DNA from 3 places in the Paenibacillus sp. fava2 genome. Region 2 is predicted to be linked to each of the others. Evidence: riboswitches for the same ligand, from Rfam matches in the RefSeq annotation. Region 2 holds a riboswitch; each other region holds the start of a gene.
What was found. Region 2 has a riboswitch for thiamine pyrophosphate ahead of AC4G46_RS01850 (ABC transporter substrate-binding protein). Riboswitches for the same ligand answer to the same signal wherever they lie in the genome.
Positions count from the first base shown of each region.

Region 1: another riboswitch for thiamine pyrophosphate. It lies ahead of AC4G46_RS10830 (thiamine phosphate synthase); the one in region 2 lies ahead of AC4G46_RS01850 (ABC transporter substrate-binding protein).
Region 3: another riboswitch for thiamine pyrophosphate. It lies ahead of AC4G46_RS14085 (ABC transporter ATP-binding protein); the one in region 2 lies ahead of AC4G46_RS01850 (ABC transporter substrate-binding protein).

Region 1 covers NZ_CM177755.1:2,554,072-2,564,225, forward strand. The annotation lists gene mdh (malate dehydrogenase) at 1-610, shown strand, start outside; gene AC4G46_RS10815 (hypothetical protein) at 736-1,161, shown strand; gene AC4G46_RS10820 (NUDIX hydrolase) at 1,359-1,784, opposite strand; gene AC4G46_RS10825 (SDR family oxidoreductase) at 2,024-2,893, shown strand; TPP riboswitch at 2,958-3,058, shown strand; gene AC4G46_RS10830 (thiamine phosphate synthase) at 3,187-3,816, shown strand; gene thiS (sulfur carrier protein ThiS) at 3,813-4,016, shown strand; gene AC4G46_RS10840 (thiazole synthase) at 4,145-4,909, shown strand; gene thiH (2-iminoacetate synthase ThiH) at 4,943-6,052, shown strand; gene yfbR (5'-deoxynucleotidase) at 6,160-6,765, opposite strand; gene AC4G46_RS10855 (fumarate hydratase) at 6,869-8,524, shown strand; gene AC4G46_RS10860 (alpha-amylase family glycosyl hydrolase) at 8,749-10,154, shown strand, end outside.
Region 2 covers NZ_CM177755.1:402,390-412,543, forward strand. The annotation lists gene AC4G46_RS01795 (heavy metal translocating P-type ATPase) at 1-203, shown strand, start outside; gene nfsA (oxygen-insensitive NADPH nitroreductase) at 232-1,011, shown strand; gene AC4G46_RS01805 (hypothetical protein) at 1,299-1,757, shown strand; gene AC4G46_RS01810 (ABC transporter ATP-binding protein) at 1,833-2,747, shown strand; gene AC4G46_RS01815 (ABC transporter permease) at 2,744-3,487, shown strand; gene AC4G46_RS01820 (sensor histidine kinase) at 3,494-4,639, shown strand; gene AC4G46_RS01825 (response regulator transcription factor) at 4,639-5,241, shown strand; gene AC4G46_RS01830 (hypothetical protein) at 5,262-5,399, shown strand; gene AC4G46_RS01835 (ABC transporter ATP-binding protein) at 5,874-6,782, opposite strand; gene AC4G46_RS01840 (ABC transporter permease) at 6,941-7,702, opposite strand; gene AC4G46_RS01845 (thiamine-binding protein) at 7,699-7,989, opposite strand; gene AC4G46_RS01850 (ABC transporter substrate-binding protein) at 8,049-9,110, opposite strand; TPP riboswitch at 9,240-9,349, opposite strand; gene AC4G46_RS01855 (hypothetical protein) at 9,422-10,154, opposite strand, start outside.
Region 3 covers NZ_CM177755.1:3,284,798-3,294,951, forward strand. The annotation lists gene AC4G46_RS14055 (GNAT family N-acetyltransferase) at 1-228, shown strand, start outside; gene thiE (thiamine phosphate synthase) at 306-971, opposite strand; gene thiD (bifunctional hydroxymethylpyrimidine kinase/phosphomethylpyrimidine kinase) at 964-1,782, opposite strand; gene thiM (hydroxyethylthiazole kinase) at 1,818-2,618, opposite strand; gene AC4G46_RS14075 (ABC transporter substrate-binding protein) at 3,020-4,078, opposite strand; gene AC4G46_RS14080 (ABC transporter permease) at 4,075-4,851, opposite strand; gene AC4G46_RS14085 (ABC transporter ATP-binding protein) at 4,832-5,590, opposite strand; TPP riboswitch at 5,713-5,814, opposite strand; gene AC4G46_RS14090 (TetR/AcrR family transcriptional regulator) at 5,881-6,516, opposite strand; gene AC4G46_RS14095 (DHA2 family efflux MFS transporter permease subunit) at 6,682-8,196, shown strand; gene AC4G46_RS14100 (amino acid ABC transporter substrate-binding protein) at 8,351-9,184, shown strand; gene AC4G46_RS14105 (amino acid ABC transporter permease) at 9,207-9,875, shown strand; gene AC4G46_RS14110 (amino acid ABC transporter ATP-binding protein) at 9,889-10,154, shown strand, end outside.

The DNA.
Region 1 (10,154 bases), 2.2 Mb from region 2:
CAAGCGTGTCGCTCCTGAGTCTATTGTCATTATCCTTAGCAATCCTGTTGATGCGATGACCTATGTGGCTTATAATGCCCTGGAATTCCCGAAAAACCGTGTGATCGGACAATCCGGGGTACTGGATACTGCCCGCTACTGCACCTTTATCGCCCAGGAGCTTAATGTTTCCGTAGAGGATGTGCGAGGCTTCGTTCTCGGCGGACACGGAGACGATATGGTTCCGCTTGTACGTTATTCCAGTGTGGGTGGCATTCCGGTGGACAAGCTGATTCCGGAGGAGCGCATTGCCGAGATCGTGCAGCGTACCCGTGTAGGCGGCGGAGAGATCGTCAGTCTGCTCGGCAACGGGAGCGCTTACTATGCTCCGGCAGCTTCCCTGGTGCAGATGACTGAAGCTATTCTGAAGGATAAGAAGCGGATTATTCCGGTTATTGCCCTGCTTGAAGGTGAATACGGCTATGACAGCCTCTTCATGGGAGTACCTGTGCTGCTGGGCGCAAACGGCATTGAGAAGATCTATGAGCTGGAGCTCACAGCAGAAGAGCAGGCGGCACTGGACAAGTCGGCAGATTCCGTACGGGCAGTTACATCCGCAGTGAATATCTGATCCTTATAACCCGGCAAGACCCGTTTGATTTTGTGCCAAAGAATGGGCTTTCTTTTCTTATGCGGCAGAGTAAGTTATAATTAAAGTGTAACTTATATCACAGCGATTTTCAGAGGAGGTAAAGGATGGACCGTTTTCTGTATTTCTTACATATGATCGGGACCCTGGCGCTTGGCTTCTATCTGGTACTGCCGTTTATCCTGAGCGGAGCGCAGAAGCTCTCGGCTCCGGCCAAAGAAGGCACGCTCAGCGCAATTACCGGCTTCAACCGTTTCGCCCAATACGGACTGGTCATTCAGCTGCTGACAGGCGGCTACATGATGAGTCAGGGAGATTACTCGGTAGCCTGGATGATTGTAGTGGTTCTGCTGCTCCTGGCCATGTTTGCGCTCGGTGGAATCATGGGTAAGCCTCTGCGTCTGGCGGCTGCGGGAATCCGCGAGAACCGTGACGTATCGAACTACACTGCCAAGCTGCGGACCATGAGCCTGCTGCTCATGGTTGTGCTGATTGCCATGATCTTTTTCATGGTTTACAGACGTATTATTTAATTGAAGAATCGGGAAATAGCTCCGGGGGCTGCGGCTGCCGGGGCTATTTGTGTTTGCGTACATATAGAGACTCTACCTATAGTGACTCATCGTCCCGATTACTATTTCAGCAGGAATGCAGAACCGGCTCCCGATTTAACTAATCCTAATATTCTGATGCTGCCAAAATTATTGCTTTAAAATCCGCCGGCGAACAGTCATGTCAGCTCCGCCAGAGACAACACGCCGCTCCGTTCAAATTCAGCCAAAATTCCCGCAGGCAACAGCTCCTGAAGCTCGGTCCGGGTACACCATTTATAGGCAGCATGCTCCTCAGAGAGCTGCACGGCATTGTCTCCGCTCCTGCAGAGGTAAGTGATAATCACAACCTGTCTGCCGGGATCGGTCAGAAAGGAGGCAGCATACAAAACCTCCCCTACAGTGACTTTAAGCCCTGTCTCCTCGGCGATCTCCCGCTCCAGCGCAGCCTCAAGCCCTTCTCCGAATTCAATTTTGCCTCCCGGGCATTCCCAGCTTCCCGCTCCGATCACATCAGCCGCAGCACGCTGGACAATCAGGATTGTTCCCTGATGCAGAACGACACCCTTGACAGCTACGATAATGCTCCGTGAATTTCTGGTCATGACTCATGCGCCTCCTTATTACTCTTTCTTGCGTCAGTTCTTTATACATCCTGATTCATTATATCCGCAGATCGGGCAGGCAAGGACTGAATTTTTTGTTTGGCGGGCTTTTAACTGTGGTAAGTAACATAGCGTAAGCGAAAAAGCGCCTAAAGACCAGCGCATAAACCAGCTATCCTTAGCCATCCTAAGACGATGAACATCTTCGAAAAGTGTGAAAGCGAAAGGAGAAATGGATCATGCCAGACAATCAGCAAACGAAGAAAACAATGCCTCCGCAGGTACAGGACCAGCAGCCCGGAATCGAGAGTGAAATGAATCCGCTACCAGAGTTTGAAACCTCTGCTTACAAAGCGGCAGGCAAGCTGCTCGGGAAGGCAGCGCTTATTACAGGGGGAGACAGCGGCATCGGCCGGGCGGTGGCGGTACATTTTGCCAAAGAGGGTGCCGACGTTGTCATTTCCTATCTGAATGAACACAGTGACGCTGAAGAAACGAAACGCCAGGTGGAGCAGGAAGGGCGCAAATGTATACTGGTTGCCGGAGATATCGGTGTCGAAGCTTTCTGCCAGGATCTGATCAACAAGACGGTGGAGGGGCTCGGCAAGCTGGATATCTTGATCAACAATGCGGCCGAGCAGCATCCGCAGGATAAAATTGAAGACATTACTTCTGAACAGCTGGAGCGGACGTTCCGTACGAATATATTCTCGATGTTCTATCTGACCAAAGCGGCCATGCCGCATCTGAAAAAAGGATCAACAATCATTAATACAACTTCGATTACAGCCTACCGCGGAAACCCGCAGCTGCTGGATTACTCGTCTACCAAAGGTGCGATTCTCAGCTTCACCCGCTCGCTGTCGATGAATCTGGCCGAAAAAGGCATCCGGGTTAACGCGGTAGCTCCAGGTCCAATCTGGACGCCGCTCATTCCTTCAACCTTTGATGCGAAGAAGGTCAGCGAGTTCGGCGGCACACAGCCGATGAAACGTCCCGGACAGCCCGAGGAGCTTGCGCCTGCCTATGTATATCTGGCTTCCAGTGACTCTTCTTATGTCAGCGGCCAGGTCATTCACGTAAACGGCGGCGAGATTATTAACGGCTGATATTTTAAACTGGATTTTCCATGTAAAATAGTGTTATTATATACGACGTTAGCAACAGCATATGAACTGTCACTAGGGGTGCCGCAAGGCTGAGACGAACTTTGGTTCGGACCCTTTGAACCTGATCTGGTTTATACCAGCGTAGGAAAGTGGATGAACGTTGTATTGCAGCGCAAATGGTCCGGAAACCCGGCTGTTTTCTGTATACTATTTTTAACCGCCTCCTTGCTGGGGGCGGTTTTTTTGCGTATTTCTGTGCAGATGAAATCAGAAGGAAAGGGAGGTGGCCGAAAGTGGCCGAAATACATCTGCTCTCGGACGGGAAGCTAGATGCGGACCAGTTCGCTGTCCTTGCAGCTGCTGTTCATCCGCAGCTTGACTATATACATATACGTGAAAAAAGGCTATCTGCGCGGGAGGTGCTTAATATGACTTTGGTCCTGCTGCGTGCGGGTGTACCTGCCGCCAAGCTGATCATTAATGACCGGCTGGATGTTGCAATGGCTACCGGAGCTGCAGGGGTGCAGCTTGCCTGGAACAGTCTTCCGGTCTCTGCCGCCCGGCTGGCAGCGGGCGCTTCCCTGCGGCTTGGCGCATCGGTGCACTCCCTTGCAGAGATCATGGAAGCAGGGTGCCAGGGCGCAGACTTTTGCCTGTTTGGACATGTGTTTCCTTCAGTCTGCAAACCCGGCCGGAAGGAGCGCGGTTTGACTCTGCTGCAAGAGGCAGTGCTAACCGGAAGTGTTCCAGTCATTGCACTCGGGGGCATCACACCGGACAATACACCGCAAGTGCTGCAGACCGGTGCAGGGGGAATAGCGGTGATGTCCGGCATATGCAGTGCGGATGATCCGCTCTCTGCTGCACAAGCCTACAGAAACGCAGTGATGAGGGCTGCTGCCAAAGGAGGTGACACAGCATGAATCTGATCGTTAACGGCAAGGCGGAAATATACCAGGAGGACTGCCGGACCGTGGCGGATTTGCTTAATCTGCCTGCATGGAACAGGAGACTGGTTATTGTGGAGCTGAACGGCGAAATTGTTGCCAGGGAGGACTATACTACGGCTCTGTTGGGCGATGGAGACCGGATTGAGGTCGTGCATTTTGTGGGAGGAGGCTGAATTAAGCGTTATTAACGCAGCCGGATTCCGGAGTCCCCGCAAAGCACCTGGGTCAGCTTCATGTTAAGGCACCGCTTTCGGGAGTTATTTCGCCAGGGTTACAAATATAAATGCAGGGGGCGTATCAGATGTCAGATCCATTAATAATTGGAGGCCGATCCTTAACGAGCAGATTGTTTATCGGAACCGGTAAATACAGCCGCAATACCCTTATTCCGGAGGTAGTGGAGGCTTCGGGCTCACAGGTCATTACAGTTGCGCTCCGCCGCGTAGACCCGGGCAGCAATGATAATATCATCAGCCATATCCCAAGCAGTATGACTCTGCTTCCCAATACCTCCGGCGCACGCACCGCAGAGGAAGCTGTCCGGATTGCCAGATTGGCCAAGGCTTCGGGTCTTGGCAACTGGGTCAAAATTGAAGTAATCAATGATCAGAAATACCTGCTGCCCGACAATGCGGAAACGATCCGTGCCACAGAAATTCTGGCCTCCGAAGGCTTTGTGGTGCTCCCCTATATGAGCCCTGATCTGTCAGCAGCCCTTCACATGAAAGAAGCGGGAGCTGCGGCAGTCATGCCGCTTGGATCGCCTATAGGCACTAACCGGGGGTTGAGAACCCGGGAGCTGCTGCGTATTCTGATTTCGGAGGTTGATCTTCCGGTCATTGTAGATGCCGGAATCGGCCGGCCGTCTGAAGCAGCGGAAGCGATGGAGCTGGGCGCTGCGGCTGTGCTGCTGAATACGGCCATCGCTACGGCACACAATCCGTTGCTGATGGCCTCGGCATTCCGTGATGCCGTAGCTGCAGGCCGGAAGGCTTACCTGGCGGGACTTGGGCCCGTAGAGGAGACAGCATCGGCGTCTTCGCCATTGACGGGTTTTCTAGGCTGACAGTGACAGGGAGCGGGGAAAAGGAGGAGTAATATGGGTTTTTATGAGACTGCACAACGTCTCGGACAGCAGGCGGATACCGAAAGCTGGAGACGCTATACAAAAGAGGATGTTAAGCGAACGCTCCGTAAAGAGCATCTGGATGAGTATGATCTGCAGATTCTGCTGTCTCCTGCAGCAGCAGACTGTCTGGAAGAGATGGCCCGGTGTGCCCAAAGGCTGACCCGGTCGCATTTCGGGCATGTCATGCAGCTCTTTACACCGATGTATCTTGCCGATTTCTGCATCAATCACTGCACGTACTGCAGCTTCAGCTCCATATACGATTTCCCGAGAAAAAAGCTCAGTCCGGACGAGGTAAGGCAGGAAGCCAAGGCGATAGCGGCTACAGGAATCCGGCACATTCTGATTCTGACGGGTGAATCCCGCACAGAAAGTCCTGTTTCTTATGTTAAGGAATGCGTGAATATACTGAAGGAGTTTTTCTCTTCTGTCAGCATTGAAGTGAATCCGTTGTCTGAAGACGAATACAAGGAGCTTAAGGAAGCTGGTGTGGACGGACTCACCCTGTACCAGGAAGTCTATCATGAGGAGACTTACCGCAAGCTGCATATCAAGGGGCCTAAGAAAATCTACCGCAACCGGCTGGACGCACCAGAGCGTGGCTGCCGGGCAGGCTTCAGGACGGTAAATATCGGGGCCCTGCTAGGGATGCATGACTGGCGGCAGGAGGCTTTCTTTACTGCTATGCATGCGAGATACCTGCAGGACAAGTATCCGGAATGTGAAATCGGCGTGTCTGCTCCGCGGTTTCGGCCTTTTCTCGGAGAATACAATCCGGAGCATATCGTCACCGACCGGGCTCTGGTGCAGATTATTCTGGCTTACCGGCTCTTTCTGCCCCGGGCCGGGATTACGCTGTCGACACGCGAGCCGTCTGCTTTAAGAGACCGCCTTATCCATCTGGGGGTAACCAAAATGTCTGCCGGAGTATCCACAGAGGTTGGAGGCCATACCCTGCAGGGCGGTACGCCGCAGTTTGAAATCTCTGACGGGCGGAGCGTGCAGGAAATCAGCGGGATGCTTAGAGCAAACAGCCTGCAGCCGGTATTTAAGGATTGGGAAATTCTTGAGACTGTCTAAAAGGAGCAAGAAAACAACGGAAGAGAACGGATGAGAACGTATGTAAGGCCGCTTAGCCTGAAGCAGCGTAATGCTGCCGACGGATAAGCGGCCTTACGCATTTGCGGTCAGGTTGTACCCGACAGCTCATCCAGCGACATTTCATAGCCCGGGGCCATATGCTCAAGGAAATAACCGATCTCCGGGAGGGAGAGTGCATGCAGCTTGGCAAGCGTCTGCTCTTTGGCAGCGGCAAATTCGCGGTTGCCGGCGGCGGTTTCCAGGACGCATTTCAGATAGGCGTCGAGTACATCCGCCGCTTTCACGTACAGGAGCAGGCCGGCGTCTTCGGAGCCGGCAGGGCTGTCCTGCGGCTGCAGGAGCGGGGCGTATATATCGCCGAGCTCCGGCGGGATCATGGCCGCAAGGCGCTCCGCAGCGGCCCGCTCCATGTCGCGGAAGCTGGACAGCAGCCGCGGGTTGTTGTGTTTGACCGGCGTGGCGATATCGCCGGTGAATACCTCGGTGGCGTCATGGAACAGCGCCATCGCCGCAGCCCTGTCTGCATTCAGCGACCGGGCAAAGCAGGTGTTGCCGATCGAGCACAGGAGATGGGCCAGCAGGCCCACCTGGAAGGAATGCTGTGCAACGCTCTCGGAAGCAGTGATGCGCATCAGGCTCCAGCGGCGGATATACTGCAGGCGGTATAAATAGGCCGGAAAATGGTAGTTCAATTTTAAAGTAACCCCTTTCATGCACGGCTGAGTGTGATATGATAATAACTAATTGTAGCAGAATTCAGACAACCTGGGACTGATGAGAGGAGCCGGAATGAAGATGCGGAATTTTGAAGAAAGCATTTATAATCTGATCGTAGAAACCTCCACCAATTTGCCTGGTGATGTGCGCAGGGCTATAGCCAAGGGCCGGGCGCTGGAAGACCGTGCCACACGTTCGGGTCTTGCCTTAACGACGATCGCACAGAATATCGGCATGGCCGAGCTTCAGGTATCACCGATCTGCCAGGATACGGGGATGCCGACCTTTATCATTCATACACCTGTCGGTGTTAATCAGATTGAGATGAAGAAGGACATTCACAGTGCAGTTATCCGGGCTACGAAGAACGGGAAGCTGCGGCCCAATTCAGTCGATTCGCTGACCGGAGAGAACAGCGGCGATAATCTGGGGGCAGGCACACCGGTTATACATTTTGAACAATGGGAAGAAGACAATATAGATGTAAGGCTGATCCTTAAGGGAGGCGGCTGCGAGAACAAAAACATCCAGTACAGCCTCCCGGCTGAGCTCGAAGGGCTGGGCAAGGCGGGCCGTGATCTGGATGGCATCCGCAAATGCATTCTGCATGCCGTGTATCAGGCACAGGGCCAGGGCTGCAGCGCCGGCTTTATCGGCGTCGGCATCGGCGGTGACCGGACAACGGGTTATGAGCTGGCCAAAAAACAGCTGTTCCGCAAGGCCCAGGATGTTAATCCGGTAGACGATCTGGCCAAGCTGGAGGATTACATTATGGAGAACGCCAACAAGCTGGGCATCGGCACGATGGGCTTCGGCGGGGAAGTTACCCTGCTCGGCTGCAAGGTGGGTGTGATGAACCGGCTGCCGGCCAGCTTCTTCGTCTCGGTAGCCTATAATTGCTGGGCCTTCCGCCGCCAGGGCATTCTGGTGGAGCCAGCAACGGGCAATATCGGAGACTGGCTCTATGAGCGCGGTACAGGCATTTCTGTAGAGGAAGCAGATGTGCCGGCTCCTGTGGCTGTAGCTGCCCACCATCCTGCTGCTGCCGAAGCAGGGGTTGTTCCCGGAGATTCGGTCATCCCGTCCGCTCCTGCTATTGCAGCTGCTGATGCTGCGGCTCAGGCCGGATCTGATTCTGCAGCATCCGGAGGTTCGCGGGAGATCCGGCTGACTACACCGATCAGCGAGGAGGATATCCGCAGCCTGCGGGTCGGCGATGTTGTTATTCTCTCCGGGGAAATGCATACCGGCCGTGATGCGCTGCATAAATACCTGATGGATCATGATACACCGGTCGATCTGAACGGTGCGGTTATCTATCACTGCGGTCCGGTTATGCTGAAGGACGACGAAGGCTGGCACGTCAAGGCCGCAGGCCCGACAACCAGTATCCGGGAGGAGCCTTACCAGGGTGACATCATCAAGAAATTCGGCATCCGCGCTTTAATCGGCAAAGGCGGAATGGGTCCCAAAACGCTTAAGGCGCTGCAGGAGCATGGCGGGGTCTACCTGAATGCGATTGGCGGAGCGGCACAATATTATGCGGAGTGCATCAAAAAGGTTAACGCGGTTGACTTCATGGAATTCGGAATTCCGGAAGCAATGTGGCATCTGCAGGTGGAGGGCTTTGCCGCTATCGTGACAATGGATTCACACGGCAACAGCCTGCATGCGGATGTAGAAAAAGATTCGGCCGCCAAGCTCGCCCAATTCAAGGAACCCGTGTTCAAATAAATCGCCTGTATGGAACTCAATAAAGATGTTAGGGGAAGCCTTCTTTCAAATTACTGAAAGAAGGCTTTTTGACATTAATTTAGCTTGACAGCGCATACATGTACATGGTAATTTTTACATGGGAAACCGGTTTCCTTGAATACACCTCAGATTTGCAAGTGATGTGATGCAGGTTCACAGGCAGCAGATTTCTTATGTGTTTAATAAGGAGAGGGAGATGAGGAATGAAACGTAAAGGGTGGCTAGTCCCGGTTCTGATCATGTCTATGGTTCTGTCCGTTATGATGAATTTGTTTGTAGTGGCACCAACCAAGGTTGAGGCCGCCAGCATCGGAACGATCACTGAGAATGACACGATTTATCAGATTATGGTCGACCGTTTTTATGACGGGGACAGCTCCAACAATGCCACCGGTGCCGCAATCCGCTATGGTGAAACCTCTGAGGAGGATTTCCGCTACATGAAGGGCGGAGACTGGCAGGGGGTTATCAGCAAGCTCCCTTACATCGCCAATATGGGCTATACAGCAATCTGGATCTCCCCGGTAGCCGAGCCGCAGATGACGAACCGTGACAATAACGGCACGGGCAAGAACACGGCTTATCACGGCTACAATGTAAAAGACCCGAATGCGGCCAACCCGTACTTTGGAACCAAGGAGAAGCTGAAGGAGCTGGTAGATTCCGCACATGCACTCGGTATTAAGGTCATTATTGACGTAGTGCCGAATCATATCGGCGACTATATGCTCGGAACTCAGGCCTATTATGATATTCCGGGTCTGCAGCCTGCTGCACCGTTCAATAATCCGGCCTGGTACCATCACAACGGGGACATTAACTGGTCACTGGCCGACGGCCGATATGACCAATGGGCACAGGATTATCTTGAGAATCATGATCTGGGCGGCCTGGATGATATTGATTTTGATGTACCTGCCGCCAAGCAGGCCATTTTCAGCTCCATCAAAGCCTGGTTTGACTATACAGGCGCAGACGGCGCACGCGTGGATGCTGCCAAGCTGATGAAGCCGACCGACATCGGCGAGCTTCAGAACCTGCTGGGGGTTAATACCTTTGGCGAGAACTTTGACGGCAACGCCGAGTTTGTCTCCCGCTGGGTCGGAGCGAACAAGGAGTGGGGGATGCTGGACTTCCCGCTGTTCTTCTCGGTACTGAACAGCTTTGCTTACGGGCAGTCTTTTGACGCAAATGTTAAGAGTACACTGGCCCAGGATTCCTATTACAACGGCAATGCGAACCATATGGTCAACTTTATCGATAATCATGACCGGAACCGCTTCCTGACAGAAGCCGGGGGCAGTGTTGAGAAGCTGCAGAATGCCCTGTCCTTCATTTTTACGGTCCGCGGAACTCCGGTAGTTTTCCAGGGGACTGAACAGAACAAGGGCAACGGTAACGGCCAGATCATGACCGGAGGCATTGCCGATACCTGGAACCGCTGGTCCATGGTGAAGCGGGATGCAAACGGCAATGTGCTGGAAAATTATTTTAACGAAAATACCAGCACCTACAAGCATGTAGCCAAGCTGAACGAAATCCGCAAAAACAATCCGGCCCTGCGCACAGGAACCCAGCGTGAAATGTGGTCTGCGCAGAACCTCTATGC
Region 2 (10,154 bases):
GTATTCCCGATGCCATACTGATGAGCCGCAAGACGATGCGCAATATCAAGCAAAATTTGTTCTGGGCGCTCGCTTACAATACAATTGGGATACCGATAGCCGCACTGGGCTTTCTGGCGCCGTGGCTCGCAGGAGCGGCAATGGCTTTCAGCTCCGTGTCGGTTGTACTCAATGCGCTGCGGCTGCAGCGGGTGAAGCTGTAGCCGGCGGAAGGAATAAGGAGCGATAACAATGAGTGATGATCAAAAGATTGCGGCAGGCGGTCCGGACAACGAGACCCTATCGCTGTTAATGAAGCATGCCTCGGTCCGCCAGTACCTGGACACCCCTGTAAGTGAGGAGCAGCTTGCCGCCATTATCGGCGCGGCGCAAATGGCCTCCACTTCCAGCAATGTGCAGGCTTACAGCGTGATTGCTGTTACTGACACTGCACTAAAGGCGAAGCTCTCCGCGTACTCCGGTAATCAGGCTTATATTGAGCAATGCCCGGTGTTTCTGGTGTGGTGCGCCGATCTCTACCGGCTGAAGGAAACCGTACGCCCGCATCTGGGCGATGCAGAGACCTACGAAGACACGACTGAGAACCTGATCGTCGCCACCGTTGATGTTGCTCTGGCAGCACAGAATGCGGCGGTTGCTGCAGAGTCCCTGGGGCTCGGTGTTGTCTACATCGGCGGGATCCGCAACAACAGCGCCGCCGTATCCGGGCTGCTCGGCCTGCCTGAGCTGGTCTATCCTGTATTCGGCATGTGCCTGGGCACTCCGGCCGGAGAAGCCGGCCTGCGTCCGCGCCTGCCGTTATCTGCAGTGCTGCATTACAACGGCTATGACAAGGAGAAAACGGCAGACCAGGTTGAAATCTACGACAAGGTAAGCAGTGATTACATGCATAAGCGGACCGGCGGACAGAGCAGCACCCCGTGGTCGGCTATGATGGCCAAGCGGCTTGCCGAGCCTGCACGCCTGCATATGAAAGACTATTTGCAGGAGAAGGGCTTCATGAAGCGGTAGGCCGCTGCGGTATCCAAGCGGATTACCTTAGAGTTCGCAGGGGTGGGCGGAACTGCATTAAAAAAAGCATGGTATACCGGTGATGCCGGGGACCATGCTTTTTTTGTGCCGCCGGCGGGTGAGGTGGAAACAGACGGGGAGGCGCAGTGGGGAGCTGTGAGAATACAGTCGGGATGTAAGGAACTGCATTGAAGGGGAAAGTAACTTTGACTAAATAGTAGTAATTAGCAGTGATAATACAATAAATAAACCCGCTCACTGTAGCCTATAGCAACTAGCCGTGCGAAATGAAAGGCAAAAATGCCTTTGATTCGAGCCAAAGTGGCCCGGCGCGCGAAATGAAAGGCAAAAATGCCTTTGATTCGAGCCAAGGGGGCTTGGTGCGCGAAATGAAAGGCAAAAATGCCTTTGATTCGAGCCAAAGTGGCCCGGCGCGCGAAATGAAAGGCAAAAATGCCTTTGATTCGGGCCAAGGGGGCTTGGTGCGCGAAATGAAAGGCAAAAATGCCTTTGATTCGAGCCAAGGGGGCTTGATGCGCGAAATGAAAGGCAAAAATGCTCTTGATTCGGGCCAAGGGGGCTTGGTGCGCGAAATGAAAGGCAAAAATGCTCTTGATTCGGGCCAAGGGGGCTTGGCGCGCGAAATGAAAGGCAAAAATGCTCTTGATTCGGGCCAATTGGCTTGCAGCTGCCTGACTCTATTGCCCTTTCCACCAAAGGTGACAATTGTCAACTCAATTCAGTGACAGTCCTTACTAATGTCATCTCTCAGCCTTCTGTACTATAAATGTATGAAGATTAAGGACACAGGGGGAACAGAGATGGAGCACGTAATTGAGATGGAGCGGGTCAGTAAGGTTTACCACGGCAAGAAGGCAGTGGACAGCATCAGCTTCAGTATCGGCAAGGGAACGGTGACAGCGATCCTGGGGCCGAACGGTGCAGGTAAAACAACAATGCTGGCAATGCTGCTGGGCCTGGCCGAGCCGACAGAGGGACGGATCAGCGTGTTCGGCCTGCCGCCCAAGCATAAGGCAGTGAGAGGAAGAACCGGAGCGATGCTGCAGGAGGTAAGTGTGATGGACCGGCTGAAGGTGCATGAGCTGATTTCGCTGACCCGCAGCTACTACGCGCAGCCGATGGCCATAGATGCCTTGTATAAGGCAACGGGACTGGTGCAGTCAGACCTGAAGCGGTACGCGGAGAAGCTGTCCGGCGGGCAAAAGCGCAGCCTCGGTTTTGCCCTGGCGCTGGCCGGCGACCCGGATCTGCTGTTTCTGGACGAGCCGACAGTGGGGATGGATGTGGCGGCCCGGCGGAAGTTCTGGGAGACGGTGCGCGGGCTGGCCGCCGGGGGCAAGACGATCCTGTTCACCACACATTATCTGCAGGAAGCAGAGGATATAGCGGACCGGATTCTGCTGTTCAGCAGGGGAACACTGGTAGCCGACGGCACTCCGGATGAAATGAAATCGCGGTTAACCCGCAGCTCACTTTCCTTCTTGCCGGCGGGAGACGCCTCCAAACTGCTGATACAGCTTCGGCAGCTTCCCTCTATTAATGAAATCAGCGATAAGGACGGACGGATTTATGTAATGACAGAGAGTACGGACGAAGCGCTTCGGGATATTTTTACAGGGGGACTGGAAGTTAAAGATGTAAGAATTGATCAGGGGCGGCTGGATGCGGCATTTGAACAATTAACCGGAAACCCGGGAGAGGCGGAGCAGCAATGAAGAAGAACCTGTTGATGAACCAGTGCAAGGCGGAGCTGCTCCGGATTATACGCAATCCGTATTATGTGTTCTGGTCGCTGCTGATGCCGATCCTGTTCTATTTTATTTTTACCAAAGTAGTGAATACGGGGACTGATGATGTTAAGCAGTGGCAGACGCATTATCTGATGTCGATGTCGGCGTTCAGCGTAATGGGCTCGTCGATTATGACGCTGGGCATCCGGCTGGTGCAGGAACGGACGCAGGGCTGGAATACGTTTATGCGGATTACACCGCTGCCGGCTTCAATCTATTTTCTCGGAAAAATGTTCGGCCAGACCATTATGCATCTGTTCTCGGTATTGTGTATTTTTACGGCAGGTTATCTGATCAACGGGGTATCGCTCAGCGCGGCAGAATGGCTGTTCAGCGGACTGTGGATTATACTTGGCGCCCTGCCGTTTATGGCGCTGGGAACACTGGTCGGACTGATGAAGCGGGTGGATACAGCGAGCGGGGTCAGTAATATGCTGTATATGGTGCTGGCGCTGGCGGGCGGGATGTGGATGCCGCTGGAGATTTTGCCTAAGGCAGTGCAAAGAATCGGGCATTGGCTGCCCTCCTATAATTACGGGGACGGGGCGTGGAGACTGGTGCAGGGAGGTCATCCGCAGTGGGGCGGAGTACTGATTTTGCTCGGATATCTGGCAATCTTTATGCTACTATCGGTATATATCCGGAAAAAACAGGAAGCGGTGTAGCGGACAATGGCACGAAAAAAGTTTTATATGTTCCCGCAAAGGTTCGGGGCATTCCCTTATGTATGGCTGCTGTATCTGCTGATGCCGGCGTTCTATCTGCAGACCGAGCACGGATGGAAGCTGGCGCTGGGCGTCTGTATGCTGGTGCTGTTCGCCGTGACATACCAACAGCTGTATTGGGCAGGCAGCGGGAAAGCTTTTCATCTGTGGCTGGGGCTGCAGCTGCTGCTGATTGTCGTGCTGAGTGTATTTTATACACCTTATAATTTTTACCTTGGTTTTTATGCTGCCAATTTTGTTGGCTGGTACACTGACAAAAAGCTGTTCAGGCTCGCTTACGCCGTATTTGCCCTGTCCATACTGGTCCCGCTGCTGATAGCTGTACAGGGAATGGAACTGGAGAATCTGGTATTCCTGGTACCCTTCCTGCTGATTATGCTGGTGTTTCCCTTTGGGATCCGCTCCCTGAGCAGCAACCGGTTGCTGGAGCGCAAGCTGGATCAGGCCAATGAAGTAATTAAGGAAATGGTCAAACGCGAGGAACGGATGCGGATTGCCCGCGACCTGCATGACACGATGGGCCATACGCTATCGCTGATCACTTTGAAAAGCCAGCTCGTCGAAAAGTTGGCCGCCAAAGACCCTGAGCGCGCCCAGGCGGAAGCCCGCGAGATTCAGCGCACCTCCCGCGCCGCACTGCGCCAGGTGCGGGAGCTGGTATCGGAGATGCGCGCCGTTTCAGTGGCTGAGGAGCTGGCCGAAGCAGGAGAGATGCTGCGGTCCGCTGAGATTGCCCTGGATGTGGAAGGCGATGTATCCCTGGAAGGGGTTTCTGACCTGTCGCAGAATATCCTGAGCCTCTGCATTAAAGAGGCGGTAACCAACATCGTGAAGCACAGCGGAGCCGACCGGTGTAGAATCACAGTTGAGATGCCCGCAGGCAAAGTGCGGATCTCTATTGAGGATAACGGAACCGGATTGCGGCAGGCCGGCAGCCCCGGCGGGGAGCACCGTGCAGGCAACGGGCTGAAGGGAATGGCGGAGCGCCTGTCCCTGATCGAAGGCAGTGTGACGCTTAACGCAGGGGAACGTAAAGGAACAGTCTTGACCGTCGTTATCCCGAGAATTGTGAAGGAAGGAGTGACTGCATAATGATACGCGTTGTTATTGCTGAGGATCAGCGGCTGCTACGCGGAGCGATGGCTTCGCTGCTGGACCTTGAGGACGATATTGAGGTCGCGGGGGAGGCTGGTGACGGTGCAGAAGCACTGGCTCTAGTAGAGAGTGTTCAGCCTGACATCTGCCTCATGGATATTGAAATGCCGCTGATGAGCGGATTGGAGGTTGCAGAAATCCTCAAAGCTCGCAAGGCCCCGGCCAAAATCATTATTCTGACCACCTTCGCCCGCCCCGGTTATTTTGAGCGCGGCGTGAAGGCCGGGATCCAGGGCTATCTGCTGAAGGACGAGCCGGTAGACAAGCTGGCTGGGGCCATCCGCCGGGTGATGCAGGGCCACCGCGAGGTTTCACCCGAGCTGGTCTTCGGCAGCCTGCGCGAGGAGAATCCGCTGTCGGAGCGCGAGCGGGAAATTCTGAAGCTGGCCGGTGCAGGCCAGTCGGCAGGCGAGATTGCCAGTGGCCTGCACCTGTCCTACGGCACCGTCCGCAATTACATCTCGGAAATCCTCGGCAAGCTGGAGGTCAAAAGCCGGATCGAGGCGGTGCGGCTGGCGGAGGAGAAGGGCTGGATTTAGCCGCTCCAGGTGATCCGTGTTTGCTGCCGAATGCTACTCTCCTGCCGTTTTTCCGGAAGGAATGGGTGAATGTAATTCCTGCAGTAGAACTGATTGTTGCCGTATCCGCTATTATGGTAGTACTGGATCACTTCGACCACCTGCGCGCCTGCACATGAAGGACTATCTGCAGGAGAAGGGCTTCATGAAGCGGTAACCGCTGCGGTTTCAGGGCGGACTCCTGCCGGGATCGCAGGATTTGTTAAAAAGCATGGTACACCGGTGTTGCCGGGGACCATGCTTTTTTTGTGCCGCCGGCGGGTGAGGTTATGGAAATATGTTACAATAATTAAAAGGAGATGATAATCATGTCTAATTTTTTTAACCCAGGTCCTCCAAACTCGACTGATCCTGGCGGTCATAAAGCTAACCATGACGTTAACGCTGAAAAATATCACAATGAGGGTCCTCCGGGTTTTTGGAGGCAGGTTACTGATCTTTTGATTGCAGTAGGGATTCTAGCCGTTATCATTCTCATTATAATGTGGATATAAAAAAATCCCTGCCCTCCTGTTTGCACAGGTAGGCAGGGATTTTCAGTATTAAAAAGTTGCATGATCGCACCGTTGCAGCCCCGAAGTCCGGCTCTCCGGCTACTTCCTGTCCTTGGCCTGCTCCTCCCGCATCCACTGTGACAGCTGGCGCTTGAGCAGCAGGAATTCAGGCGTATCGGTAATTTCCTCGCGGCGCGGCCGCGGAAACGGAACATCCACGGTATGGAGAATCGAGCCGGGCCGGCCGGAAAAGACATAAATCCGGCTGGAGAGCAGCAGCGCTTCTTCAATGTTGTGGGTGATGAACAGCACGGAGCGGCGGTTCTCCTCCCACAGCTCCAGCAGCCAGCGCTGCATGTCGCTGCGCGTCAGCGCATCGAGCGCGCTGAACGGCTCGTCGAGCAGCATCAGCTCCTGCGGAGCGAGCAGGGCGCGCAGAAAAGCGGCCCGCTGCTGCATACCGCCGGACAGCATGTGCGGGTACGCCTGCTCGAAGCCGCCGAGCCCGACCCGGCCGAGCCAGCGGCGGGCGTTCTCCCGGGCGGCGGCCTGCGGCTCGCCCTTCAGCTCACCGGCCAGCAGGACGTTGTCCAGGGTGCTGCGCCATGGAAAGAGCGCGGGCTGCTGCGGCATGTAGCTGATCTCGCCGCGCTTCCCGGTAACGGTGCGGCCGTTCATGCTCACTGTTCCGGTATCCGGGGCCTCCAGGCCGCCGATGATGTGGAACAGGGTGCTTTTGCCGCAGCCCGACGGGCCGAGGATGGAGACGAACTCCTGCGGCCGGACGGTGAGAGAGACGTCATTCAGCACACGGGTCTCCTTGCGGCCGCGGCCGAACGTCTTCGAGATGCCGCTGACCTCAAGCGCCGGAGGCAGATTCTGCGCGGCGTTGCGGTCTGCGGCCTCAGTGCCGGCAGCCGCAGAATCTTGAGCATTGGCAGCCCCGCTCCGGTGGCCAGTAGGAGTGAAAGGGTCCGTTGATTCAACGTTCTCTGTTTGATGAGACATACAGCATTAACCTCCTTTCCAGTTGAGCTTGTCGTCTGTTGCAAATTATACGTTATATAGACCACAATCAGCGGCGTATGTACTCCTATTTGCATGTGTAAGCAGGCGGCTGCCTGGTATTAGTGGGAAAAACGCCAACTAAATTCTCTGAATCGGGCCTATTCCGATTTCCGCGGCTTCCAGCGGACCAGCCATCTCTCCGCCAGGGCAATGATGGCGAACAGCACCAGACTTAGTAACACAATAATGACGATGGCGACAAACACGTTATCGGTGCGGTAAGCCGATTTCTGCAGCAGCATGTAATAGCCCAACCCCTTGTCGGCGCCGATCCATTCGGCGACAACAGCGCCCATTACGGCGTAGGTGGCGGAGATTTTGACGCCGGAGAACAGGGCGGGCAGGGAACCGGGCAGCTCCAGCTTGGTAAAGATCTGCCACTTGCCCGCCCCCGCCATCTTCATATAGTTCATCATCGTACGGTCGCTTTGCGCAAGTCCCCCCATAGCGGCGACTGCCACCGGGAAGAAGCAGACAAGCGTGATCAGTACAATCTTGGGCAGCAGGCCGAAGCCGAACCAGATGACCAGCAGCGGCGCGAGTGCGATCGATGGCACATTCTGGCTGAGAATCAGCAGCGGATACAGCGCCCGCTTCAGCCAGGGCAGCAGATGCAGCAGCAGGGCTACAATCAGACCGGTGCCTGTGCCGATCGGGAAGCCGATCAGGGTAAGGCGCAGAGTAGCTGCGGTATGCGACCAGATGCTGGCGGCATTATCTGCAGAAGTCCGGGCAATCGCCCCTGGTCCAGGAAGAATCCAGGCCTCAATCCCGAATACGGATACGGACAGCTGCCAGATCCCTATAAACAAGACGACCGCCACTAAGGGCGGCCAAATCTGCTTGAAGTACGGTCTCACCGGTATTTCTCCGTCAGCTTGTCCATGCTGATGCCGTTTGGATTGTGGGCGATTTTGATCTGGGAAATGACGCTAGGGCTGCCGGCTGTAACCAGCGCCTCATGCATCTGGCGGACAACCTCCAGCAGCTCGGTGATCTCGCCCTCCATGGTTGTTTCCAGCGGGTTCACCTGGTGCTTCACGCCGGATTGCTGAATCACTTCAATCGCTTTGTCTACGTAAGGAATGGAGTCCTCACCGTTTGGTGTCTTAGGAATAACCTGAATGCTAAGCAGTGTATTTGCCACAATAATCAATCCTCTCAGTGTATTAGATCATCTGTTTGCTTCTTCAAATTAAGCTGTGCTTACTCTGCAGGCAAAAATTCGTTGGTGAATGTGCTGTCCACATCCAGCGGCTGATCCAGCAGCTTCAGGCCGTACATCCAGTCGGAATAGTTCTGCCAGACTTCAGCCTTTTGCTCACCCCAGCGGGCAGCATCGTCCGTATATTTCGGGCTCAGCCATTTCTGGCTGGCCAGGACAAGCTCAGGATCAAGATCAGGCACAGCCTTGGTCAGGATGGCGGCGGCTTCCTCCGGCTGGTCGATGGCGTACTGATATCCTTTCGACGTGGCTTTTAGGAACGCCTTCACCAGCTCGGGCTGCTCGGCAATAACGTTTTCGCTGGTTGTAAGAATAGGGGTGTAGTAGTCAAGCTGCGGCGCGTAATCCTTGAGGTAGAGCATATCCAGCGGCTCCCCGCGCAGCTCGGCTTCAATACCGGTCCAGGCGTAGAAGATCCAGGCAAAGTCAATATCGCGCTTCACGGCGGTAAAATAGTCGGCTTCCCCGATATTCACCAGCTTCACCTTCTTCACATCGCCGCCTTCCGGGTCCATGATGGCTTTCATGGCTGCCTCTTCAGCCGGTGAGCCCCAGCCTCCGTAGGTCTTGCCTTCAAAATCCTTGGGTGATGTGATGTTGCGGTCCTTCGGTGCAGCAAATCCGGAGGTATTATGCTGAATGACGGCGGCAATGGATACAAGCGGCACACCCTGCAGACGGGCCAGCGTCAACGCCTCCTGGGCACTGACGCCAAACGCGGCCTCGCCCGAGGTCACCATTGTATCGGCTCCGGCCGCTCCCGGCTGGACAATCTCCACATCAAGGCCCTCTTCCTCGTAATAGCCCAGCTCCTTGGCCGCGTACAGGCCGGTGTGGTTGGTGTTCGGCGTCCAGTCGAGCGCAACCTTGATCTTCGTCAGTGCTGCCGGCGCCGCAGCAGTTGCTTCCGCAGCCGGTGCCGGGGAGGCATTACCTCCGTTACCGCCGTTTGTTCCGTTTGCTCCGTTGTTGCTGCCGCATCCGGCAATCGCCAGACTCAGAATGCAGGCGAGAGAGAGCAGTTTGCCTTTTTTGATTCCCATTTCGCTTGGTTCACTCCTTCCAGCAATCCCTAGTCTTCCAGTTTCTAAATCTGATATGCAAAAAAGCGCCCCGAAGATCGGGACGCCAGTCATTTGCGCAAGGTTGCAGGCTCCGGCCGCGGGGGACCGGGAAGCAGTTATGAATTCCTACGCTGGCATTATCCAGATCAGGTATAAGGGTCAGTATCTTAAAGGGATACACTCTCAGCCGGCCAATTCCAGCCCCCCTGGTTCTATGAAGTTTATCGGGTATTGCTTATTCTACGGTGTATTATAGACGCCCCGCCGGGGGTTGTCCAGTAGCAATCTCCCTACTCCCTGGAGTAATACCGCTTTCTGCGGCGGCTGCGGATCCCGTTCCACAGCTCTTTCAATGTCAGGAGGATGCTGACGGCAATCCCTGTAAACGTAAGGAAGAGCGCCAGATATTCAAATGGGGAATAGCCCGTCATTTTGCTCCAGTCAATCGGGGCCTTCAGGTCCTCAATGACCTGATTCATTCCGTAAATGCCGCTGACCACCGTGAACACGGTAAGGATCATCAGCAGCGTATCCCGGCGTTTGGCCTGAAACTTGTCCTGGTACTGGAACAGGTCATCCAGCGTCATCTTCACTTCGTCGAATAAGGCATCATTGCCGTAAACCTTTCGCAGCTGGAAAAAAATCTCCCGGCCCTGCGACTGCGAAATCAGCTCCATAAAGTAGAATTTGGCCGAAAATTTATTGATCAGGAAGATCAGATTTTCAATTTCATCGTAGTCACGGTTGATGCGCAGACGGGAGTGCAGATTGGACAGCTTCAGCAGAACGATTTTATGAAAAATACTAAGCAGCAGCCCGTAATAATATTCGCCGTACATCTGGTTGATCAGCTTGGTGGCGATTTCGGGCTTGGCTCTGCTGAGGCAGCAGAAGGTCTGCTCATTGGTCATATAATAGCTGTCCGGCCCCCAGCGGTTGTAGGAATGCTCCTGGCAATAGTCTCTGATATAGTCCGGGTCGCTTGCACTCATATAAGGACTGCCGTCTCCGTCCAGCCCGTCC
Region 3 (10,154 bases), 2.9 Mb from region 2:
TACGGGATCGGCTACAGTCTGATGCAGCAGGCCACTTCCTGGGCGGACAGCCAGGAGATCGTCAAGATGGGGCTGACGGTGCTGGAGACCAATACCGGGGCTATCTCGCTCTACCGCAGGTTCGGATTCGAAGCTGAGGGCATCCTGAAAAAAGACAAGCTGCTTGCAGACGGTACATACTATAACACGCTGGTTATGGGCAGATTTAAGGATCCGCTAACGGATTAGGAATAACAGCAATTTTTTTGTGGCAAAACAGGGCGGGCGGCATCCGAAAGATGCTGCCCGCCCTGTTTGTATCTTCTTTAAGTCCTGCTGCTTGTGATGACCTTGTGCAGTAGATGCCTTGCTGCACCGGTGATATCCGGGGCTTGCGCAACCGCTGAGATCACCGAGATCCCATCCGCACCTGCGCGTATCACAGGTGTCACATTGTCTGCAGTAATACCGCCGATTCCAACCAGCGGTATGCTGAGCCCGCTGCGTCTTAGCTGTTCGATCACCTGCGTTCCCTGTACTGCTCGGGCATCCTCCTTGGAGGAGGTAGGGTAAACCGGGCCTACACCGAGATAATCTGCACCATCCGCTACCGCCTGCTGTGCTTCTTCCAGCGAATGTGCGGATACGCCGACGATCTTGTCAGCACCGAGCCTGCGGCGGATGGCAGCGGCCGGCTCATCCTCCTGGCCGACATGGACACCGTCGGCACCCAGCATTTCAGCAAGCCCGATATCGTCGTTGACGATAAAGGGGATGCCGCGCTGCCGGCAGATGGCCTGGAGCTGGCGGGCCAGATCAACAGCTGCAGCGCCGCCCAGCGCACCGGGACCCTTTTCCCGGAACTGGAACAGTGTAATGCCGCCGTTAACTGCCTGCAGCAGTGTGTCGGCCGGAGACAGGCGGCAGTTCACACTGCCCATAATAAAATACAGCTTCAGCAATTCCCTGATATGTCCGCTGCGGCTAAGCATTCTGCTGCCCCTCTCTTTGACTGCGCCGGTACGCAAAATGGTTGGTCGGGCCATGGCCGCTGCCAATGCCAAGGCTGTGTTCTATGGCCGCGTGAATAAAGGCTTTGGCTGTCTGTATAGCCTTATTAACATTATCTCCTGCAGCAAGTCCGGCGGTAATGGCTGCCGAGAAGGTACAGCCGGTGCCGTGCGTATGCCGGGTATCTATGCGGGGGCTGCTCAGGTACGTTATAGCCTGCCCGTCATAGATCAGATCCCGCACACCGTCCGTTCCGTCATCATGGCCCCCCTTGAGCACAACATACCCTGGGCCCATCGAGTGAATCAGCTTGGCAGCCTGTTCACGCTCTTTGAGCCCGGTGATGGTCATGCCGGTTAATATTTCAGCTTCGGGAATGTTGGGGGTGACGACCAGAGACAGCGGCAGCAGCTCGCTCACCAATGCAGCCACCGCCTCCTGCAGCAGGAGAGGAGAGCCGCCCTTAGCGACCATCACCGGATCGACTACAAGCCGTTCCCAGCCGTATTCCCTGATCTTGGCGGCTGTGCTACTTATGATCGCACTGCTGAAGAGCATGCCCGTCTTCACGGCATCCGGCGGCAAATCTGCTCCGACTGAATCGAGCTGGGCAGCCACAGCCTCTTCTGTCAGGGGATAGACAGCCTGAACGCCCAGCGTATTCTGTGCCGTGACTGCCGTGAGTGCCGACATGCCGTACACGCCCAGCTCCTGAAAGGTCTTGAGGTCAGCCTGGATACCGGCACCGCCGCCGCTGTCCGAACCGGCAATGGTAAGTGCTTTTACTACTATGGTCATACCGCATTCTCCTTTTTGCCTGCAGGTTGTTAGTGGTTAAGCTGTTCGATCCGCGATCTTTGGCTGTAGATTTCCGGGGTCACTGCGGACAGCTGGTTCAGAAATTCAATCTGGAACGCTCCCGGACCCTGGCCTTCAGTCCGCTCTGCGGCGATCTCAGCGGCGACGCCGTAAAAGGATATTGCTTCAGCTGCCGCTTCCAGCCATGCGCCTTCGCTTGCGGCAAGAAATGCACCGGTCACTGCGCTGAGCAGGCACCCGGTTCCGGTCACCCGGGTCAGAACCGGATGGCCGTTACTGGCAACAAAGGTACGGCTGCCGTCGGTAATGACATCCTCCCGGCCGGTAACGATGACTACACAGCCGAGCTTTTGGGCAGCCTTTTTGGCCAGTGCAAGCACATCGCCTTCGCCTGCACCGGCATCCACGCCTTTGCTGGCCCAGCTCTCACCGGCTACATTGGCCACTTCGGCCACATTCCCGCGCAGCGCGGTCAGCTGCATGGACTGAATCAGCTTTTGCGTGACCTCGCTGCGGTAAGCAGTCGCTCCGGCGCCCACCGGATCAAGCACCAGCGGTACGCCGTGCGTGTTGGCGGACTGTCCGGCGAGGATCATGGAGCTGATGGCCTGTTCATTCAAAGTGCCGATATTCAGCACCACTGCTCCGGACATGGCGGCAACATCCGCAACCTCTTCGCGCGCATCGGCCATAAAAGGGGAGGCACCCAGCGCCAGCAGCCCGTTGGCGGAGAAGTTGGCCACCACAATGTTTGTAATGTTATGTACGAGCGGATTAAGCTCGCGTACCTTGGCTAAATAGGACATGATTATTCCTCCAGAACATTAGGATAAAAGATTAAATAAAAGAGTGTCCGGATAGCAGACGGCCGGGATAGTTGTACTTTGTGCAGTTAAAAGTCCGATTTAAGCTCTGATGCCTGGAATAACTGCACTCTGTGCAGCTAACATTAGCAAAAGGAAGGAAAAACGTGATTTTGTCAAAGTTTAATTGCACAAAGTACAGTTAAACCTGAAAAACGGTGAATTTGCCCCGACATAGGTGTACAAAGTGCAGTTAAAGTTGAAACGGCAGGGGAACCGCTCATCTAGTTCTCAAACCTAACCACATTCCTGGAGCCCGTCGCGTCCGTCTCACCCCGCCACAGCCGTACCTTCACTCTGAGCAATACCTCAAACCCTGCAATAGAAGCACCACATTGGCCTTATTCTCACAAATTAACAAAAGCCTTATCACTTTCCGTTTCGCCTGACAGCAGCCCGCTTCCGGACAGCCAGTCTGCGACCCCGTTCCACGACTCTGAAGTCTGGTATCCGAAAGGCTCGTCTCCTGCATCCATCAGCGGCAGCAGGATGTCCAGGCTTTGGCTCTCGATCTGCGGGTCAAGCGGGGCCGTGCTGTCCTCATGGGCCAGCAAAATATCCAAAGCTTCCTTCGGATGGTCCTGCACAAACTGCTGTCCTTTGCGGGCCGCGTTCATGAATTTGCTGTAGTAGTCCTTGGATTCCTTAAGCCCTTGCTCACCGGCAACCAGCACCAGCTCGTAATAATCAGGCACTCCGAAGGCTGTAGGGTCGATGGAAGTAACAGGATGGTTCTCCTTGTCCAGTATCAGCTGCTCGTGATTGATGAAGCCGCCGATAATAGCGTCAACACGGCCTGCAGTAATGGCAGGAATCAGGTCAAAGCCGACATCGACCATCGTAATCGACTGCGGATCACCGCCGTCATGCTCCACCATGGTCCGCAGCATAGCTTCATAGAGTGGAATGGAGGAGTAACCTGCGGTTTTACCGGAAAGCTCCTTGGGACTCTTGATACCGCTGTCTGCCGGAACAAGCAGATGATTGAGCGGATGACGCACAAGCGCAGCGATGGATATGACGGGGATTTCCTCAGAACGGGCCATCAGTACCTGGGGCTGATAGCTGAGGGCAAGATCAACCTTACCTGCGGCGGCCAGCTTCAGGGCATCGTTGCTGTCGGCAGGCATCTGCAGCACCACTTCAAGTCCTTCCTCGGCAAAATACCCTTTTTCTTGAGCAGCATACAGAAAAGAATGCACAGCATTCGGATACCAGTCCAGCATGACTGTCATCTTGTGCAGCTGTCCGGTGGCTTTCCCTGAAGCAGCATTCGTGGAGGGATCAGCAGCCTTTGAACCACTGCAGCCGCTGATTACAGCAAGCAGGCTGGTCAGGACCAGCAGCGCGGCTCTTACGCGCAGATTTCTTTTGGATGATTTGTTACAGATGGGATTAGGGCTCATCGTCGTAAACCTCTTTTCTTTACAAGAATTTGTTCAGCAGCGCAGACGCTCAGGAACAGCAGAACTCCCAGAACAGAGAGCAGGAAGACAGCGGCGAACAGCTCTGCGCTGTGCAGATTGCCGGCCATCCGGCGGCTGTAATAACCGAGGCCCCGGCTGCCTCCAAGCCACTCGCCGATGGTGGCTCCGATGACGCAATAGACAATCGACAGCTTCAGCCCGGAGAAATAGGCGGGCAGCGCCAGCGGAACCTGCGTTTTGACCAGCAGCTGCCTGCGGCTGGCACCAAGAGTCAGCAGGAGCTCCTTGTACTGCTCCCCGCTTTTATACAGTCCGTCGTAAGTACCGACTACAACCGGAAAGAAAGCGGTCAGAAAAACAACTGCAATTTTGCCCCCGAGTGAATAGCCGAACCACATAATCAGGATGGGGGAGAGCGCAATCAGCGGAATGGTCTGGCTGACAATCAGCAGCGGATACACCGCTTTGGCCAGCGGCCGGAACAGATGCATCCCCAGTCCCAGCAGGGTGCCGCAGCCTGCGGATAACAGGAATCCTAGCAGGATTTCCTGTAAGGTGGCCGGCAAATGCACACCTAGCAGCAAAGTCCGCTGTTCCAGCAGTGCGGCCCAGACGGAGGAAGGTGCAGGCAGGATGAACCCGGGAACCTCACCGAACCGCACACCGCCTTCCCAACCCGCGATAATCACCAGCACCAGCAGGGCGGCAGGGGCATAGGCGTGAAGAAGCCGTTTAATGTGCAATGCTCTCATACAGCCTCCGTTCCAGCTCTTCCCGCAGCTGCATAAACTGCGGCTGATAGATCAGCTCCCCGTGCCTTGGCCGCGGCAGCGGCACAGCAATCTCCTGCAGGCTCCCGTTATGCATGAGGCAGATCCGGTCACTGAGCAGCAGTGCCTCTTCCAGATCATGGGTAATGAACAGTACCGTCCGGCCGAGGCTGCTCCACAGCTGCAGCAGCCAGCGGTGCAGTCCGCGCTTGGTCAGGGCATCAAGCGCTCCGAAAGGTTCATCTAGCAGCAGCAGCTCACTACCGGCGGATAGCGTCCGGGCAAGGGCAATCCGCTGGCGCATGCCGCCGGACAGCTCCTCCGGATAAGCAGTCTCCGTGCCGGCAAGGCCGAGACTGTGCAGCAGGCTGCGGATCTGCTCTACGGCAGCCGCTTTGCTGCCGCTCCGCTTCAGCTCCCATGCCAGCAGGCAATTGTCCAGCACGGTTCTCCACGGCAGCAGCAGATCCTGCTGCGGCATATACCCGATCTTTCCAAGCCGGGCAGTGCTGCCGGCTGCAAGCCTGCCGCCGAATGAAATGCCCCCGCCAGAAGGTTCAAGCAGACCGGCGATGATGCGGAGAAGGGTGCTTTTACCGCAGCCGCTGGCCCCGACCAGGGAGATGAATTCTCCCTGCTGCACGTTCAGAGACAGCCCTTCGATAACAGGCCCGCCTGACCCGGCGCCATAGGAATAGCTAAGATTAGTAATTGAGAGCATAGCAGTCTACTTTACCTCCTTGAATTACGAAAGACATTGAACGCAAAAAGACCTCTTCATTTCCGGAGGAAATAAAGAGGTCTGAAAGATACAGTCTGTTCCGCTGAAAACAGACAATGCTGATCGTTCCTGCTCCACTTCCCTCCGCTGGTATGATCCAGATCAGGTTCCAAGGGTCCGGAGCTTAGCTCCGTCTCAGTCGGCCGACTCCCCTAGTGAAATAAAAGATGCTTATTCAATTCGTAATTGCTAATTAATATACCATAACCTGGCGGTTTGTAAAGAGAGGCTTACTGCCCTTTTTGAATGCCGGATACGAACAGGGCTAGAATACCGTCGGTAATCTGCTCCTTAGTTGAGCCATGCTGCTTCATCTGATACAGGTACAGATCCGGGCTTAGCACGGCAATCAGAGCCGTGGCTGTAAACTGCGGATCAACCGGACTGATCTCACCGCCGGCGGCAGCACGTCTGAGCAGCTGGGTCAGAAACTCGTTCAGCCTGCGGAAAAAAGGGTGTTCAAACTGGGTGAGCTGCTTCTTGCCGGTAAACTCTGATTTGATCAGCTGCAGCAGCTCGGCGTGCTGTTCGATAAAACCGACAATCCGGCTGATGCTGCTTCGCAGGTGATCGAGAGCAGGCTTATCTGCCTGCGGCAGTGCCAGTTCATTTTCCAGACTGAGCAGAAACCGGTCCGTGCTGTCGCGCAGCAGCAATGAACAGATTTCGCCTTTATCAGAAAACCGGCGGTACAATGAGCCTTGGCCGATACCGGCCCGCTTGGCGATGGCGTGCATACTGACGGCCTCCAGCCCGTTAGCGGTGAACAGCTCGTGTGCAGCCTCCAGGATACGCTCCTTATACGGGTCGGGTGCGGCAGATGGGACAATAGGTTTAGAAGTGGTCATGGCTGTTCCTTTCGGCATAGGTAGTGTTTAGCGTAGATAAACAAGAATGTATTGACACAGCGGACAATTGTCCGTAGACTGTTAATGGATTATACGGACAGTTGTCCGCAAACATATTATATAAAGAGAAGGGTGCAGCGGTCAACGGCGTTGAACCTGCACTGGCATAGGAGGAGAAATAAGATGCAAGGAGTAATCAGGGAGGATGCAGAGTTCCGGTTGTCCGGAATTCTGGTGCCGCTGCTGGCGATCATATTCGGTGTATTTATGGTCGTCCTCGACAGCACGGCGATGAATGTGGCGTTATCTACGCTGGTTGAAGACTTTCATACCAATCTGACCACACTGCAGTGGATCGTAACCGGCTATATGCTGGCACAGGCTTCTGTCATTCCGCTGTCCGGCTGGCTGTCCGACCGCTTCGGGGCCAAAACCGTCTTTCTGACTGCAGTAGTGGTATTCACAATAGGTTCCATTTTATGTGCTACGCCAAACAGTGCAGAATGGCTGATTGCTTTCCGGGTGCTGCAGGGACTCGGCGGCGGCTGCGTTTTGCCGGTAGGCATGGCATATGTGTACAGGCTCGCGCCCAAGAGCAAGGTCGGCATTGTAATGGGCATTATGGGTATTCCGGTGCTGTTCGCTCCGGCCATCGGGCCGGTCCTGTCCGGCTGGCTGGTCCAGTATCATTCATGGAGATGGATCTTTCTGATCAATATCCCCATTGGAATCATCTGCCTGCTGATTGGCCTGCGCAAGCTGCCTAATGCTAAGCGGGGACAGGTACCGGGAATGGACAAGCTGGGGATGATCCTCGGGCCGCTGGCCTTTGCCTCTCTGACCTACGGGGTCAGTCAGGGAGCAGAAAGCTGGTCCTCCAATAAAACACTGGCCGGACTTGCGTTGGGACTGGCGGCGCTGATTGCTTTTGTCATCGCCGAGCTGCGTTCCAGAACACCGCTGCTGGAGCTGCGCATCCTGCGCTCGGCTGATTTCACCACAGGCATTCTGGTCCAGTGGATCGCCCAATTCGGCTTGTACGGAGCCTTGTTCCTGCTTCCGCAGTTTCTGCAGCAGGCCCGCGGCTTCGGTGCTTTTGACACCGGATTGACTCTGCTCCCGCAGGCGATTGCCTCCGGCCTGATGATGCCGGTAGCCGGTATTCTTTTTGACAAAATCGGGGTGCGCTGGCTCGTCGTCTGCGGCCTCAGCCTTGTCTCCGGTGCGCTGTATCAATATTCCCATGTGGATCTGACTACAGAGAGCCGGGATCTGATCGTACCGCTGATCATGTGCGGAGCAGGCATCGGGATGATGATGATGCCGATGAATACCCACCTGCTGAATAAAGCGCCCATTCATCTGGTCAACCGGGTGACTTCGCTGACGAACTCCATGCAGCAGGTGATCAACTCGCTTGCGGTATCCACGCTGGTTACCATTCTTACCTCTAGAGCAGCGTCCCGCGGTGCCGAAATGCAGGCAGCTGCTGCCGCCTCCGGAGTTGATCCTGCCAAAGCTTCACCTGAAGTGCTGAAGCAGGCCACACAGACGGTTATGGCACAGGGCTTTGCCGATACCTTCCACATCATGATTTTTGTCGCGTTGGGGGGAGCCGTGCTCGGACTGCTGCTGCGCAGAGGGCGTAAAGGCGGAGATGGTGAATCCAGACCGCAGGCAGAAATGATGCACGGTTAACTAAATAGGCTTTGACTGGAAATCCCTGCTTACCTGGATAGGTAGGCGGGGATTTTTTGCGCCTCTGACGCCGGAGAGGGAGAAGAACGCTTTTTTGGGGCATGATAACTTCACACTGTATTACCGACAAATCCAGCCTGAGGAGGAACAAACAATGAAAAAATGGGCTCTGGCCCCGCTGCTGCTGCTGGGAATACTGCTTGCAGCCTGCGGAACCGGCAACAATTCAGATACAGCTGAAGGAACAACAGGAGGCGCCGATGTGACGGCGGCCCCTGAGAAGCAGAACAGTCTGGAGACGATAAAGGCCTCCGGCAAGCTGAGAATCGGTACCGAAGGTACCTATTCCCCGTTCACTTATCATGCTGCTGACGGAACGCTGACAGGCTTCGATGTGGACATCGCCCGGGAGATAGCCAAACGGATCGGGGTGGAGGCCGAGTTTATCGAGACCCAGTGGGACGGAATTTTTGCCGGGATGGATGCAAAACGCTTCGATGCCATATTTAACGAGGTGTCCGTCACAGATGAGCGCAAGGTCAAATATGACTTCTCCGAGCCCTATGTCATGTCCAAAGCCGTGCTGATTGTCAGCGAAAAGAATACCGACATCAAGAGCTTTGCGGATCTGAAAGGCAAAAAATCCGGCCAGTCGCTGACCAGCAACCTGTCCGACATCGCCCGTCAGAACGGCGCTGAAATCGTGGCCGTGGAAGGCTTCAATCAGGCTATTGATCTGCTCGTTTCCGGACGGATTGATGCAACGGTAAATGACGGGCTCTCTTTTCTGGATCTAAAAAAGCAGAAGCCGGATGTCCAAATCAAGCAGGTGGACGAGATCGCCGAAGGCTCGCAGAGCGCTGCCGTATTCCTGAAGGGGAATGAAGAACTGGTGGAGGCGGTGAATGGGGCTCTGGCAGAGATGAAGCAGGATGGAACGTATCTGGCGATTTCCGAGAAATATTTCGGTGCAGACGTCTCCAAATAAAGGCCGGAGGAGCTTCTAAGCGATGGATGACCGTAAGCTGCAAATTTTTATGGATTCGCTGCTGCCCCTGTTCAAGGCCGGTGTGGCTTATACGATCCCGCTGGCGCTGGTCTCATTCGTGCTGGGCCTGCTGCTTGCGGTTGCTACAGCGCTGGTAAGGCTTTCTTCATGGCGCATACCGGAGCTGATTGCCAGATTCTATGTCTGGATTATCCGCGGAACGCCGCTGCTGGTGCAGCTGTTCATCATCTTTTACGGGCTGCCGTCAGCAGGCATTGTGCTTGATCCGTTTATTGCTGCCGTTATCGGCTTTACCTTGAGTGTTGGGGCCTACTCCTCCGAGATTGTCCGTGCGGCCATTTTGTCGATTCCTAAAGGGCAATGGGAGGCTGCGTACTCCGTGGGGATGACCCGGGGACAGGCCCTGCGCAGAATCATCCTGCCCCAGGCGGCGCGGGTGTCGGTTCCGCCGCTTGCTAATTCTTTTATCAGCCTGGTAAAAGATACATCGCTTGCGGCCGGCATCACCTATGTTGAGATGTTCCGGACAGCCCAGCAGATCACTGCAACAACCTATGAGCCGCTGCTGCTCTATTGCGAAGCTGCGCTATTCTACCTGCTGTTCTGCTCCGTGCTGTCAGGGCTGCAGAATGTGCTCGAAAAACGCTTTGACCGCTACACGGCAAGATAGGGGGACCGTCCATATGATCGAAATCAGGGATCTTCATAAGAGCTTTGGCCCGCTGGAGGTGCTTAAAGGCATTAACCTCCGGCTGGAGCACGGTAAAGTGCTTGTAATCATCGGTCCTTCAGGATCCGGCAAAACAACCCTGCTGCGCTGCTTCAATCTGCTGGAGCTGCCAGATCAGGGCATTCTTACCATAGCCGGAACAGAGATCCGTTTCGCCGAAAAAGCCAAAATTCCCCGCAAGACGGTCCTGGGGCTGCGTCAAAAGACAGGCATGGTCTT